One region of the Arthrobacter sp. Y3225209 genome, then DNA from elsewhere that is predicted to be linked to it. Evidence: predicted binding sites of a transcription regulator. Region 1 holds the regulator's gene; the other holds the start of a gene.
What was found. Region 1 encodes LexA, which represses DNA repair genes until DNA is damaged. Its sites were predicted from a motif close to TCGAACANNTGTTCGA; they were not measured.

Region 1 (7,679 bases):
CGATTCACTCGTGGTCCGCTCAAGGCGGGCAGTGCGTCCGGTAGCGGTCTCCACAGTCATGGGGTTCCTTCAGGAAGGTCGGGGTCGGAGCAATGGACAAAGCTCCGGCAGGTTCTCAGTTTAGTCCCGGTGCGGCCGGGTCCCGGAATCGTGGCCGCCGCGGACGGCGGGCCGTTCAGGCCGGAAGCAGGGACCGCAGCACGGTAAGGAAGGTATCCGTTTCAGCTTCCGTACCGGCCGTGACGCGGAGATGGCCCTCAATGCCGATGTCCCGAACCAGGACGCCGGCTTCCAGTAGGCCTTCCCAGACAGCGCGGGGGTTCTCCATGCCGCCGAAGAGCACGAAGTTTGCGTCCGAGGGTGCGGGGTCCAGTCCGAGGTCCGTCAGCTCCCGCACGATCCGGTCACGCTGGCCCTTAATGTCCTCCACATTGGAAAGGAGGGCATCGGCATGGGTCAGCGCGGCGTTGGCCGTGGCCTGGGTGATGGCCGAGAGGTGGTAGGGCAGCCGGACCAGGCGCAGGGCATCCGCAATCTGGGGTGCTGCAGCCAGGTATCCGATCCGAGCCCCGGCCAGGGCAAAGGCCTTGGACATGGTGCGGGAAATGATCAGGCGTTCCCGTCCCGGCAGCAGCTGCAGGGCGCTGGGGGTATCGGCGTGGGAGAACTCCGCGTAGGCCTCATCAACCACCACGATGGCGTTGGACGCTTCGCCCGCTTCGTAGGCAGCTTCGATGACGTCCAGGCCAAGGGCCGTTCCCGTGGGATTATTCGGCGTGCACAAAATGATGATGTTCGGTGCCTGGGCACGAATCTGCGCGGCGGCCGATTCCGGGGTCAGGGAGAAATCCGCTTCCCGGGTGCCGGTGACGTAGGCGGTGCCGGTACCGCTGGCAAGCAACGGGTACATGGAGTAGGTGGGCGGGAAGCTCATGGCCGTCCGGCCGGGACCGCCGAAAGCCTGCAGGATCTGCTGGAGAACCTCATTGGAACCGTTGCCTGCCCAGATGTTCTCCGGCACCAGCCCGTGGCCGAGGTACCGTGCCAGGTTTTCCCTCAACTGCGTGAATTCTCGGTCCGGGTAGCGGTTCAGCCCGCCGACGGCGGACTCCACTTCGGCAACGATGGCCCGGCGCACGTGCTCGGGCAGTCCATGGGTGTTTTCGTTGACGTTCAGCAGGATCGGCACATCCAGCTGCGGGGCCCCATAGGGCGTCAGGCCTCTGAGGTCATCGCGCAGGGGAAGTCGGTTCAGGTTTTCCAGCTGTTCACTCACCAGTACAGCTTAAGGCGCTGCGGGGACAGTTCCGGAATCCGGGCCGCCTGCCTGCACTTCTAAGTCCCTCCATGAAGAACGCTCCCTAGGCGGAGACCGGTCCCCGGATAAAGACCAGTCCGCGAGCCTGAGGCAGGGGACGGCTCCCGCATGCAGCACGCAGGAGCCCGGTTCCCGAAGGTCAGCGCGTCACCGGGATGTAGAGCTGGCGGCCGGCCGGCACAGTGGCATCATCCAGGTTGTTCAGTTCCACGATGTCGGCAACTACGGTGCGGGGATCCCGGTCAGGGGCGAATTCCGTGGCGAGAGACCACAGGGATTCCCCGTTCGAAACGCTCACCTGGATAGTGCGGGTCTGCTCCGGGGAGTTGCCCGAGGCCATGGCGGGTGCGGTGAAGAATCCAATGAAGACCAGCAGGGCGGCCGAGGTCAGCATCAGCGGTGCTCCAACCAGGAGAAGCCGGCCCCGGCGGGTGAGGCGCAGAGGTGCCTGGGATAAAGCGGGTGCGGCTGCAGAAGGAACAGCGGGAAGTACGTGTACTGACATGTCAATACCTTTCCGGTCCGAAGCGCAGAGCTGCCGCCGTCCGCCCGCAATAAGCACGGGAGGAAACACTGCGGCTCGAAACTGCATTCGAACATCTGGTGGAGCCACCGAGGTGTCGGCAGCCCGGACTCGAACGTATGTTCTAAGTTGTACTCGAACATTTCTAGCACTTATCTACGAACAATGTCGAGACTCGCTCGAATATATGTTTGATAAACGTGCTGCGCTCCCCTAGCGTTGAACCCATCGGAAGCGGCTGGAACCAACTAACCATCCGCCTCTGACAAAACGGCCGGGACCGGACAAAGACCGGGCTGCAGCACCGCCCGGACAGAACCAGACCGCCAGATTCAAACCGCCAGAACCGCCAGAACCAACCGGCCCGCAACCGCGGGCCGTCCGTGAAGGGAAGCCGACGTGGCCCGCAGGACTGTTTCCAATGGCAGCACCCCTCCCCCTGCCGCGCCGGCAGGCCGCTCCAAGGGCCTGACTGCGCGCCAGACCAAGATCCTGGAAACCATCCAGCGTTCGGTTAGCACCAACGGCTACCCGCCGTCCATGCGCGAGATAGGCGACATTGTCGGTCTGGCGAGCCTTTCCAGCGTCACCCACCAGCTGAGCCAGCTGGAGAAACTCGGTTACATCCGCCGCGACCCCAAGCGCCCCCGGGCCATGGAGATCCTGGTTCCGCTGCTGCTGCGCGATGCCGGTTCCTCCCGTAACGGCGAGGCCCCCGGCGCTGAGTCCGCAGGCACCTCCGGTTCCGGCAATGCCGTCACACGTCAAAGCTCCGCGCAGGACGGGTCCGCTACCGGCGTGGCCGGCTCAGGCGGCGCGGTGGCAGACCTCACCACGGCAATCGACACGGCCATGGTGCCCCTGGTGGGACGGATCGCCGCAGGCGGGCCCATCCTTGCCGACCAGCAGGTTGAAGAAGTGGTTCCCCTGCCCCGCCAACTCGTGGGTCACGGTGACCTGTTTATGCTCCGGGTTGCCGGTGACTCCATGGTCGATGCGGCCATTTGCGACGGCGACTGGGTGGTGGTGCGGCGCCAGCCCACCGCCGAGAACGGTGACATCGTCGCGGCCCTGCTGGAGGACGAGGCCACGGTCAAGACGTTCCGCCAGCGCAACGGGCACACCTGGCTGCTGCCGCAGAACACGCGCTACGAACCGATTCTGGGCGACGAAGCGACCATCATGGGCAAAGTCGTATCGGTTATGCGTTCCCTCTAGGCTCCAGACCGAAATACCCACAGGGACTAAACAGCAGTGCCCCGGCTACCGGCCGGGGCACTGCTGTTTAACGGCACGTGTTTATCCGCGCGCATATCGACTGGTCCAGCCGGGTCATCTTCCCGCGTCCGCTGGCTGCCCGGCGAGCCGCTGCAGTGCCTGCAGGACCACGGCCCGGTCGGTCGTGGCCCAGAAGGGCGGCAGGGCTGCCCGCAGGAAGCTGCCGTACCGGGCGGTGGCCAGGCGGGAATCAAGCACCGCAACCACGCCTTTGTCGCCGGAAGCCCGGATCAGCCGGCCGGCGCCCTGTGCCAGCCGCACGGCGGCGTGGGTGGCGGAAACGCTCATAAAGCCGTTGCCGCCCGCCTTGGCCACGGCACGGGTGCGGGCGGTCATCAGCGGATCATCCGGGCGCGGGAACGGGATCCGGTCCATAATCACCAGCCGGCAGGAGGCTCCCGGAACGTCAACACCCTGCCAGAGGGACATGGTGCCGAACAGACAGGTCTCGTCATCCTCCGCAAACTGTTTGACCAGGGCGGACATGGTGGATTCACCCTGGCACAGGATGGGGAAATCCACGCGGGAACGCAGCGCCTCGGCGGCTTCCTCGGCCGCCCGGCGGGAGGAGAACAGTCCCAGCGCACCGCCTCCGGAGGCCTTGATCAGGGCCTCAATCTCGTCGAGCTGTTCCGGCGAGGTTCCACGTCCCGGTTTGGGCAGGTCCTTCGCCACGTACAGCACACCCTGGCGGGGGTAGTCGAAAGGGCTGCCGACGTCGGTGCCCGTCCATTTCGGGGCACCGGCACCCAGGAGTCCCAGCGCGCCGGCCACGGGGCCGAACTCGGCGCCGATGGCAAGGGTCGCCGAGGTCAGGACCACGGTATGCCCGTCGAAGAGTCCCTCCCGCAGCCGGCCTGCCACGGACAACGGGGCCACGTTGATGACGGGCGGCGAATCCTCTTCGGGCGCGGTGTAGCCGGCGCCGGGCGCAAAAGTGCTCGTCCGCGATGCCCAGACGACCTCGCCGGAATTGCCGGCATCGAGGATGCGTTCGCACATTTCCTGCACAGCCAGCAGCCGTGAGCGGGCCATCTGCCGCCCGCCGTCCACTGCATCCGGGCCTTCGGGTTTGGAATCCGACAGCGCCGTCCGGGTGGATTCTCGGACATGGCCGAGCACCATTTCCTGGTCCTCGGACAGGCCGGCGGCCAGCAGGCCCGAGGGTACCGGCGCAAAGACCTGGTCGAAGGCACGCCCGGCCGCAGCAAGAGGCTCAAGGCTCGCGGAGGTGTGTTTGCGGGCGGCCGCTACCGCTGCGGCGATGATGGTGCCGGAGAGCTGTCCGGTGACGGCTCCCGTGACGCGGTCCTGGAGTTCGTGCGCTTCGTCAATGACCACTACGTCGTAGTCGGGCAGCACGGCCAGGCCTTCGAAGGCGGCAATGGCAAGCATGGCGTGGTTGGTGATCACCAGATCAGCTACTGCCGCCTTGGCCCGCGCCCGTTCGCTAAAGCACTCTTCAGCCACCGGGCATTTCTGCGCGCCCAGGCATTCCATGGAAGTCACTGAAACCTGCCGCCAGGCGCGGTCGCTGACACCGGGAAGCAGCTCGTCCCGGTCCCCGGTCTCTGTTTCCTGGGCCCACTCCCGCAACCGGACAACATCGCGGCCCAGGGCCGACGTCGGTCCGGAAGCAGGCGCAGGGTGCGGCACGGCCTGGTCCTCACCGAGCATAAAGAGCGTGCCGGCGTCGTCGTCCTCGTCCGGGAAACCGCCGCCGGTCTTATGAACGCAGACATAGTTGCTGCGGCCCTTGAGCAGCGCTACGTCCACCTCACGGGGCAGCTTGGGCTCGAGGGTCTTCAGCAGTCGCGGGAGGTCCCGTCCCACAATCTGGGACTGCAGGGCCAGCGTGGCGGTGGAAACCAGCGCCGGCTTATCGCTTTCAAGCGCGTGCGCAATCAGCGGAATGAGGTAGGCGAGGGATTTGCCGGTGCCGGTTCCGGCCTGGACCAGCAGGTGATCGCCCGTCTCGATGGCCTCAGCCACCTGACGGGCCATCTCATGCTGGCCCGGGCGGTTTTGGCCGCCCATGGCCGAGACTGCGGTGTCCAGCAGATCCAGGACCTGTTCCGGCCCCTGAGTGTCGCCCTTTTTACGCATGGGCGACAAACGGCTCCAGTTCGGCAGCCAGGCCCTCACGAACCATAACGTGCAGCCGGGTCCCCGTTTCCCCGTGCTCCATGGAAAGAATCTCCGCATCCTGCTGGTGCAGACGGGAGACGACGTCGCCGCGCTCGTAGGGCACCAGCAGTTCCAGGTCCACTCCGGGGCGGGGAATTCCTTCGGAAATAGCCTGCAGCAGCTCCGGGATCCCTTCCCCGGTGCGTGCGGAAACCACCACGTGGCGGCTCTCGCGCTGGCGCAGCCGTTCCAGCACGTACGGATCGGCGGCGTCGGCCTTGTTCAGGACGATGATCTCCGGCACCTTGCGGGCATCCACCTCGGCCAGCACCGTGCGGACCGCGGCTATCTGTCCTTCAGGGTCCGGGTGCGATGCGTCCACCACGTGCAGGATCAGATCGGCGTCTGCCACTTCCTCCAAGGTGGAGCGGAAAGCCTCTACCAGCTGGGTGGGAAGGGACCGGACAAAACCGACGGTGTCCGCCAGTGTGTAGCCGATACCGTCTTCGGTCTGGGCCTTGCGGATGGTGGGGTCCAGGGTGGCGAACAGGGCGTTCTCCACCAGGACCCCGGCGTCGGTCAGCCGGTTGAGCAGGGAGGACTTGCCTGCGTTGGTGTAGCCGGCAATGGCCACGGAGGGGACGGCGTTGCGCTGCCGGTTGGCCCGCTTGGTTTCCCGGGCCGGCTTCATGCCGGCGATTTCGCGGCGGAGCTTGGCCATGCGGGTGCGGATCTTCCGCCGATCCAGTTCGATCTTGGTTTCACCGGGTCCGCGCGAGCCCATGCCGGCGCTTGCGCTGCCCACTTGGCCGCCGGCCTGGCGGGACATGGACTCGCCCCAGCCGCGCAGGCGGGGAAGCAGGTATTCCAGCTGTGCCAGTTCCACCTGCGCCTTGCCCTCACGCGACTTGGCGTGCTGGGCAAAGATGTCCAGGATCAGGGCGGTACGGTCAATGACCTTGACCTTGACTATGTCTTCCAGGCCGCGGCGCTGTGACGGGGCCAGCTCGCTGTCCACAATCACGGTGTCGGCACCGGTGGCCATCACAATGTCCTTGAGTTCCTGTGCCTTGCCGGAACCGAGGAAAGTGCCGGGGTCCGGCTTCAGGCGCCGCTGGATGATCCCGTCCAGGACCTCGGAGCCGGCGGTCTCTGCCAGTGCTGCGAGTTCCTTCAGGGAGTTTTCGGCGTCGGCAGCGGTGCCTTCGCTCCACAGTCCGGCCAGGACAACCCGTTCCAGCCGAAGCTGGCGGTATTCGACTTCAGTAACGTCTTCGAGTTCGGTGGAAAGGCCGGCGACGCGGCGCAGTGCGCGGCGTTCCTCCAGATCCTGCTGTTCACCGTCGTGGACGGAGTGTTCTTCACCGGATTCCGCGAGTGCCAGTGCGCGTCCGCGGCGCTGGTCGCTGCCGGACGCGGTTTTGGTTTCAACCGCACTTTCCTTCGAGAGGATCCTGTCGATGACGCCCTGGATGTCCGCGGGACTCAGTTCCGGCGTGGAACCTGCTGCGGAGCCGTCCCCGGAATTCAGGGCACGGGAGTTGTTGATGGTCATAATCTCCTTATGAGGATGTACTTAACATGGTAGGCCAGATAACGGACATTTCCCGGGCCACCATTCTCAGCAGAAACCTGCCGGCACCGCAATGGATTTCCAGCCTCTGCACTGTTCCTTACAACGGCTGCGGAGCCGCGGAAATTCCGCAGCGGACCCGCACAGCGACTAATCTGGACTGTTATGGGTTCAGACCACTATTTCTCTTCCACTCCGTCCGGACCCGAGGTCCGCAAGCCCCTGCGCGTCACCCTTGCCGGGTCCGAACGGGTGCTGCAGACCGCCGGCGGAATCTTCAGTCCCGACGGCATTGACAAGGGCACCGCCGTCCTCCTGGAGGAAGTCCCCGCGCCCCCGGCCACGGGCAACCTGCTGGATATTGGCTGCGGCTGGGGCCCCATAGCCCTGACGCTGGCCCTGCGCTCCCCCGCGGCCCGGATCTACGCGGTGGACGTCAATGAACGCAGCCTCGGCCTCACACGGGACAATGCGGCGGCGCTGGGCTGCGACAACGTCCTTACTTCCCTGCCGCAGGACGTGGACCCGGACGTCCGCTTCGACACCATCTGGTCCAACCCGCCCATCCGGATTGGCAAGGAAGAGCTGCATGCCCTGCTGATGCTCTGGCTGCCGCGGCTGGCTTCCGGCGGCACTGCCTGGCTGGTGGTGCAGAAAAACCTCGGGTCGGATTCGCTGCAGCGCTGGCTGGCCGAAGCGCTGCCGGCCGGGTTCGCCGTAACCCGGCACAGCACCGCAAAAACCTTCAGGATCCTGAAGGTGCACCGCTCCGACGCTGCCTAGAGCAGCATCCCCCGGGCCACCAGCACTGCCGGACCGCTGAGTTCCACGTGTTCGCGGCCTTCCGGGCCGGCCAGGAA
Region 2 (7,679 bases), on a different contig from region 1:
GTTTTACCGGGGCGGGTATTGAGGGGGATGTCACAGGCGGCGGTGCCGTTTCGGGCGATGCTTCGCCTCCCGCCGCCTGCCCGGCCCCGGGCCGGGGCGATTCCTGTGCGGAACGCTCCGCTGCCGCTTCCTGATCCCGAAAAGCCTTCTCCGCGGCTATCCCCCGTATCCGCGCTTCCTCTGCCTCGACGGTACTGTCCCGGAGTTCGGCAAGCTGGGCCAGAAGTACGGACTTCCGCGTTTCCTCCTCGCGGATGGCAGCAGCAGCGGCAGCGGCGGACGAATCCGCTTCCTCAACGTAGCGTTCGGCTTCGGCGACCAGTTTCGCCCGTGCATCCCGGGCCTGCTGCTCCTGTTCGCTGAACCCGGCTGCGACCTTCTCCGACGCCAGGGCGTCCGCATACAGATTGCCTGCCCGCGAGGAAACCCGGTCCATCAGATCGGCACCGTGCAGGGCGTCCACGGATCCGTCGGCGTCCAGCAGCATCAGCGCGGCACTGTCTGCGGCTGCCCCGCCGGTTTTATAGGTCTGGGCTGCCAAGGCGGCCACCTGGCGCATCAGGTCCGAGGCGTGTCCGGCGGCCGCTTCCCGCTGTGTAGCGAGCGAAATTAACAGCTGCTCATTGGCGGCAAGCTCTTCCACGGCAGCGTTGTAACGGTTGGTCGCAGAGACGGCGGCATCTCCGAGGCTGCCCGCTTCCTCCCTCAGCTCGGTGAGGAAGCCCTCCACCCGGTCCGCTTCAGCGGCTTTTGCCGACGCCGAGGACTGGGCCGCGCGGATGTCCTCCCAGGAGGGATAGGACTCGGCGGCGGGTGCCGGAGCTGCGCTGAGCACGGCTGAAGCCAGCACTGCTGTCAGGATCACTGCGGACAACGACGCCGCCCGACGGGGCCGCTCCCGTCCCGAATGCACCAGGGGCCCCGCAAACCTCATCTTTAACATAGTTCGCACAGCATACGGTACGGCGCGCTGATTGGACACCGGCTTCCAGACGAGAAGGCTGAGCCGTTACCGGCGGACAACGCGGCACCGGCCGTGCTAGACGGAGTCCCCGCGTTCCTCCCGGACAGCGGCGATGACTTCACTGGCCACGCGAAAGCCCAGGGAGGGTGAATAACCTTTGCGGGCGAGCATGCCAACCAGGCGCCGCGTCTGCTTGTCGCGTACCGTGCGGTCCGCCAGATCGGCTGACCGTTGGAGTTTGCGCCGCGCCAGTTCCCTGGCTGCCTCGAGTTCATCCTCGTCACTGACCTGCTCCAGTGCTTCGGCCGCAAGATCCGGGGCTATACCCTTTTCTGCCAGTTCCCGCCGAAGCGCTCCGCGGGCAAGTGACTTGCTTTGGGACCGGCTGCGGACCCAGAGCTGGGCGAACTCGGCGTCGTCAACCAGCTGCACTTCCTCGAAACGGTCCAGCACGGCCGCCGCCGATTCCGCAGGAATGTCCCGCTCGGCTAGTTTCGTTTCCAGCTGTTTCCGGCTCTTGGGGGATGCCGTGAGCTGGCGCAGGACAATGGCCTTGGCTTCGCTGTACGCCTCTTCCGGTGTCAGCGTTTCGGCATCCGCCTGCTGCCCGGACCCCCCGGTTCCTCCCGGTTTGCCGCGCTTGTTCCGGCGCCTGCCGGAGCTTTTTCCTGCGGCATCCGCTTCGGCCCAGGGTTCGTCAGCTGTCGCCTCTTCCCCGAACCCGTCCTCCTTGAATGCTTCCCAGCCGGCTTCCGGATCGCTTTCACCCGATGAGTCTTTGCTCCCGGCAGCCTTCCGCCATCCCGCGGTTCTGCCGGGCCGGTTTCGTTCGTTGGCAGGAGCTCCTGCGGGGTCGTCTACGGAGGCCTGCGCGGTTGCGGCCTGGATGTCAGCGAGGCGCTGTCTCAGCTGCGCCAGCGTCTCATCCTGTCCGGTCCCGGACCGGGGCGGGCTCTGCTGGGGGGTGTTCTGTTGCCGGGTTTTCTGCTGCCGGTTGTTCTGCTGCGGGGTATCCATAGCTGTCTCTGCCGGGGGCGCCAAGGCCGGTGCCCTCCGGAGACCGTGTCTTTACAACGGACCGGCCCGAAGGGCACCCGAACCTTAGGAGTCCTTCCCCACTGCCTTCAGCTTGGGGTTGGCGGGTGCTTCTGCGGCCGGAACGCCGATGCCAAGTTTTTCCCGGATCCGGCGCTCCAGCTCGTCCGCAAGGTCGGGATTGTCCTTGAGGAAGTTACGCGAATTTTCCTTGCCCTGACCCAGCTGGTCACCGTCATAGGTGAACCAGGCGCCGGACTTCTTGACCAGGCCGTGCTCCACTCCCATGTCGATGAGGCCGCCTTCGCGGGAAATGCCGACCCCGTACATGATGTCGAACTCTGCCTGCTTGAAGGGCGGAGCCATCTTGTTCTTGACGATCTTTGCCCGGGTCCGGTTACCAACCGGGTTGGTGCCTTCCTTGAGGGTCTCGATGCGCCGCACATCGATGCGGACCGAGGCGTAGAACTTCAGCGCCTTGCCGCCCGTGGTCGTTTCCGGGCTACCGAAGAAGACACCGATCTTTTCACGCAGCTGGTTGATGAAGATGGCCGTGGTGTTGGTGTGGCTCAGGCGGCCGGCGATCTTACGCAGCGCCTGGCTCATGAGGCGGGCCTGGAGTCCGACATGGCTGTCGCCCATGTCGCCTTCGATTTCGGCGCGGGGCACCAGAGCGGCAACGGAGTCAATGACAACAACGTCAACCGAACCGGAGCCAATCAGCATGTCCATGATTTCGAGGGCCTGCTCGCCGGTGTCCGGCTGGGAGACCAGGAGTGAGTCCGTGTCCACCCCGAGCTTGGCAGCGTAGATGGGGTCCAGGGCGTGCTCGGCGTCAATGAACGCGGCGATGCCGCCGCTCTTCTGTGCATTCGCCACCACGTGGAGCGCCAGGGTGGTCTTACCGGAGGATTCCGGTCCATAGATCTCCACGACGCGGCCGCGCGGCAGCCCGCCGATGCCCAGCGCCACGTCCAACGCGACCGAGCTGGTGGAGATGGTCTCGGCGGGGGCGCGCACTTCGTCGCCCAGCCGCATGATCGACCCCTTGCCGTACTGCTTGTCAATCTGGGCCAGCGCTGCCTCTAGGGCTTTTGCGCGGTCGGCTGGAGCAGCCATTCTTCACCTCGTGTTGTGGTAGTAAGCGGCCCGTAGGCCGGTCGTCCTTTTCTAATAACGACCCTATCCGGCGGCACTGACAAAACGGCTGACCGGACCTTGTTGCTCATTGTCTTGTGGATATCTCCGGGCCGCATCGGCTCGGACCGACCCCTGTGTAGGAGCATATCTTTATCCGAACAAAGATTCGAATAAGGTTCCCGGCGTGTTCCGCTCGAATACGCCGGCTGCGCCCTCAGGTGGCCTTGGGTTTTATATCCCGGCCCAGCCGGCGTTCCTGCGGAACATCCTGGATATCGCATACCGCCAGCCACACCGCCTTCGGTTCAATCCCTTTATCCAGTGCCTGCGCAGCGGTGACGCCGCCCAGCGGGGCAAGGACCAGGTCAGCGGCAAGGACCCGTGAATAGGCCGAACCGAACTCGTCATCCATAAGCCGCCAGAAGTCACTGATACGCATCAATTAATCGTCTCACGCACGGCGCACGGAGGCGTACATGTGCGCCACGGGCTACTCAGCGTTCAGGCTCACGTCATCTGGAGTCCTCGGACGCTCCAGTCTGCGCAGTCCACGACCTGACCGCCTTGATCCGTGATCAGGATCAACGTCCTGCCTCCGCGCATCGTCGCTGTGCCGCGGATGCGGAGGTCCCAGGGACGTCGCTCCAGAAGCTCCCCCTCATTGCTGAACCGGAACAGGGAGTTCTTCCCATCGGAGGGCTCGTGGACCGCGATCCAGGAGTTCGTCACCGGGTCATGGAGGACATGACGGAAGTGCTCAGCTATCCTCGCTCGTTCTCGCCCGTCGGAGTCGAGGATGCGTAACGGTCCCCCTATCTCGGTGATCGCCAGGTGCTCCCCGTCGCTGGCTGCACACCAAACCGTGTTCAGTCCGGTCGCGATCCGGGACCCGAGCGGATCCAGCGAACGATCCAGCAGACGGCACCAGCCGCCACCCGCTTCAAGCGAGAGGTCCGAAGTCAGCGCAATTACTCTCAACGCTCCCCGCAGGGTACCCACTTCCTCCCCGGTCGCTGCCTCCAGCACACGGGTGGCCCTGCGGAGGTGAGTGACGACTACACGGCCTCCGGCCAGGGCGGTCACCGCCTCTACGTTCGTGCGGCTGGGGTCCTGCCACAGCCGCTGTCCCGTCAGGTCATACCCGCATATGCCGTGGCGCTCCCACGCGCCGGCCACCACCACGGGGTGCTCGCCGGGCACTAGTGCCCCCCGCCAGCCGCCGGAGCCCCACATCGTTTCGAACGTGGTGCACCGCGTACCGCGCACCAGTGACCACACGTCGACGACTCCCTTGGGCCGGGCGGTGACCAGCAGATCCTCTTCCCACGGTGGTGCGGCCACATCGAGAAGGTCAAGTCCCCACGGAGCACTCCCTACGGACCCATTGACGATCATGCCGGGGACTCTGCCAGCGGATCCGATAGCGGTCAAGCCCCCACCGACCGAAGCCGCCTCTGCACAGGTCCGGGCCGGCACCGGATTCCGGCCGCTTGACGGACACAAAAACGGCGCAGGCCGGGGCAGGTGCCGCGGCGCGAACCTACAATGAGGGATGACCGAGATTTCCGGCACGGCCGGTTCTCCGAAGCACCGCACGCATCCGCAGAGTCCGCTTTCCGGTGATGGCCTTCGGGGCGCAAGCCTTCCGGACGCAAGCCTTCCGGCTGCAGGCTTTCCGAGTGCAGGGCCCGTCGGGATATTCCCGGCTGCCGGGCCGGGCACCGGGCCTGAGGGAGATACTGCCATTGAGGACCTGGAGCAGGAACTAAGTGTCCTCTGGCGCAGGGCCCGGGCCAGTTCGCACCGCATGGCCCGGGAAGTCCACCCGGATATGGAGCCGTCCGCCTATGGCCTCATGGTGCTGCTTCACCAGCAGGGTCCGATGCGCCTGACGGAGCTATCCTCCGCCGTAGGGGTGGGAAAGCCGTCACTGAGCCGGCAGGTGTCGATGCTGCAGACGCTGGGACTCGTTGAAAAACATACTGATCCGATCGATGGCAGGGCCCAGCCCATCAGCCTCACCGAATCAGGCTCTGCCCGCCTGGAAGGTACGGCCGCGGCGCGTAAGGCGCATTTCCGGAGCACCTGGACAGGCTGGGAAACCGAGGATCTGCTCACTCTGGCAAAGCTGCTGCACAAGCTGAACACCTCGGTGCTGCCGCCGGGCGGAGACCCCGCCATCCCGCTGCCTGCGGAAGGCCGGGAGGGGGAAGCCGGGCCCGGCAGTTAGAGCTGCGGACAGAACAAACCCCCGCAGGCACCGCGCCTGCGGGGGTTTTCAAGTCGCTTCCGGTCCGGATCCGTTCAGGGGCATCCCGACCGGCAGGTCGTGGGGTGGGTCCTAGGGTGTGCGGGCCAGGTCCCGGGCCAGGTCTTCCGGGAACTCACGTGCAAATTCCCGGGAAAACTCCGATGGCACGGTATCTGGAATGGCCACGCCTTCAGCGTTGGCCACCCGGTCACTGACCTCACGGAGCATCAGGGACAGGGGCACATCGAGGGCAGTGCAGATGGAAGACAGCAGTTCTGACGATGCTTCCTTTTGTCCGCGTTCAACCTCGCTGAGGTAGCCGAGGGAAACGCGGGCGCTATGTGAGACCTCGCGCAGGGTACGGCCCTGGCGCTGGCGCACGTCGCGGAGAACATCACCAATCTCGTGACGAAGAACTACCATCTTGCGCTCCTTTGGCTCCCGGTGTGCGTCTTCCGCCAACCCTACATCCCGCCAGCGGATCACGCCGTTCACGGACACGGGTTGCTTAACCATGTGTATCGTCCTGCTCCCTATGAGTACGGCTGCGGCGATACCGCAGACTGTCCAAAGATCGTAATAAAAGAACCTTGGCGGTTCCTGATACTAACAACTGACACCCTGCCGGATTTGTTCCCGTTTATATCCGGACGCTTCCCGCTCCGTCCGCTACGCTAGTCCGCTTCCAGCTCGGTGGCCAGCATCAGAAGCGCCTGCCGGCAGGTTGCGGCCCGGATGGCTGCCCGGTCCCCGGAGAAATGGAACTCCCGGACGCTGGTGCCTCCGGCCGTAGCGATACCCACGAACACCGTGCCCACCGGTTTTCCGTCATGGGCCTCGGGCCCCGCGGCTCCGGTGGTGGAGACCCCGATATCGGCGCCCAGGACGCGCCGCGCTCCGGAGGCCATATGTTCGGCCACCCGTCCGTCCACGGAACCGGCTTCGGCCAGGAGCCCGGCCGGAACTCCGAGAACGGAGTGCTTGATGCCATTTTGGTACGCCACCACTCCGCCCTGCAAAACCGCCGAAGCCCCCGGTACCGCTCCGAGTTCAGCGCAAAGCATGCCGGCGGTCAGGGACTCCGCGGTGGCCACTGTCCTCCCGGCGGCACGTGCCGCGTCGAGGACCGCAGCCGCGGTTCCCGGCGTCATACCGGTCAGGCCCGCCTGGCGTCGCGGCGCAGCCGGACAGCCTGGAGTACATAGTCAATGCCGGTGACAACGGTGATCACCAGCGCAGCAGCCATCACGACGGCGCCGATCCACCACGCCCAGCCACCCAGCCAGGTGGAGAGCGGCAGCAGGAAGAGGAAGATCGCGAAGGTCTGCACCACGGTCTTCAGCTTGCCGCCGCGGGAGGCAGCCATAACGCCGTAGCGGATGACAACAAAACGCATCAGGGTGATGCCGAGCTCCCGGACCAGGATGACAATGGTGACCCACCACCAGAGTTCGCCCAGCAGCGAGAGCATCACCAGGGCGGAGCCGATCAGCAGCTTGTCCGCGATCGGGTCGGCGATCTTGCCGAAGTCGGTGATCAGGCCGCGGCTGCGGGCAATATCGCCGTCGAGCTTATCCGTGTAGATGGCAACGGCGAATGTCGCCACGGCGAGCCAGCGGAACAGTCCCCCCTGGCCGTCGTCGAGTGCCAGGAACCAGATAAAGAGCGGAACCATCAGGATCCGCACCACCGTCAGTGCGTTGGCGATGTTGAGGGTGGGGACTCTGTCCGTAGGAGAATTGCTCACGCCTCCAGCGTAGCGAACATTCACCGGCCGGTGAGGCTCCAGGCGTCTTCGGAGCCGTCGGCGTCGTCGTCGCCGTCATGGTATTCCGTTGCCTGGGGGCGGCTCTCCAGATCCGCGGCCACCAGGTCAACCGGTCCGCCGGGCTCGAACCCGTGGTTCACGTTGGCGTTGTCAGCCAGCGCGGCAGTATCCGCGCCGCCGGCCGGTGCCGGGGCTTCCCCGCCGCTGATCGCGGCCAGGGTGGCTGCCAGATCGTCGGGTTTGACCAGCACGTCGCGGGCCTTGGATCCTTCGGAGGGACCAACGACGCCGCGGGACTCCAGCAGGTCCATCAGGCGTCCGGCCTTGGCAAAGCCCACGCGCAGCTTGCGCTGCAGCATGGACGTGGAGCCGAACTGGGTGGTGACCACCAGTTCCGTGGCCTGCAGCAGAACATCGAGGTCGTCTCCGATGTCGTCGTCGATCTGCTTCTTCGGCGCGGTGACGGTGACGTCTTCACGGTAGACGGCCTGGAGCTGGTTCTTGACGTGCTCCACCACGCG

Region 2: a site for LexA is predicted at 3,294-3,309, ahead of recA (recombinase RecA). Genes of this name have one in related genera too.

Annotation. Positions count from the first base shown of each region.
Region 1 covers NZ_JBNHFW010000027.1:33,874-41,552, forward strand. The annotation lists gene hisB (imidazoleglycerol-phosphate dehydratase HisB) at 1-60, opposite strand, end outside; gene AC5RVB_RS13760 (histidinol-phosphate transaminase) at 176-1,276, opposite strand; gene AC5RVB_RS13765 (LysM peptidoglycan-binding domain-containing protein) at 1,458-1,823, opposite strand; gene lexA (transcriptional repressor LexA) at 2,310-3,059, shown strand; gene AC5RVB_RS13775 (ATP-dependent DNA helicase) at 3,174-5,225, opposite strand; gene hflX (GTPase HflX) at 5,218-6,801, opposite strand; gene AC5RVB_RS13785 (class I SAM-dependent methyltransferase) at 6,985-7,602, shown strand; gene dapF (diaminopimelate epimerase) at 7,599-7,679, opposite strand, start outside.
Region 2 covers NZ_JBNHFW010000041.1:34-7,712, forward strand. The annotation lists partial or broken gene AC5RVB_RS15895 (coiled-coil domain-containing protein) at 1-865, opposite strand, end outside; gene AC5RVB_RS15900 (regulatory protein RecX) at 1,040-1,981, opposite strand; gene recA (recombinase RecA) at 2,066-3,118, opposite strand; gene AC5RVB_RS15910 (DUF3046 domain-containing protein) at 3,354-3,578, opposite strand; gene AC5RVB_RS15915 (hypothetical protein) at 3,647-4,534, opposite strand; gene AC5RVB_RS15920 (MarR family winged helix-turn-helix transcriptional regulator) at 4,947-5,369, shown strand; gene AC5RVB_RS15925 (helix-turn-helix domain-containing protein) at 5,481-5,906, opposite strand; gene AC5RVB_RS15930 (CinA family protein) at 6,065-6,541, opposite strand; gene pgsA (CDP-diacylglycerol--glycerol-3-phosphate 3-phosphatidyltransferase) at 6,547-7,137, opposite strand; gene AC5RVB_RS15940 (FtsK/SpoIIIE family DNA translocase) at 7,158-7,679, opposite strand, start outside.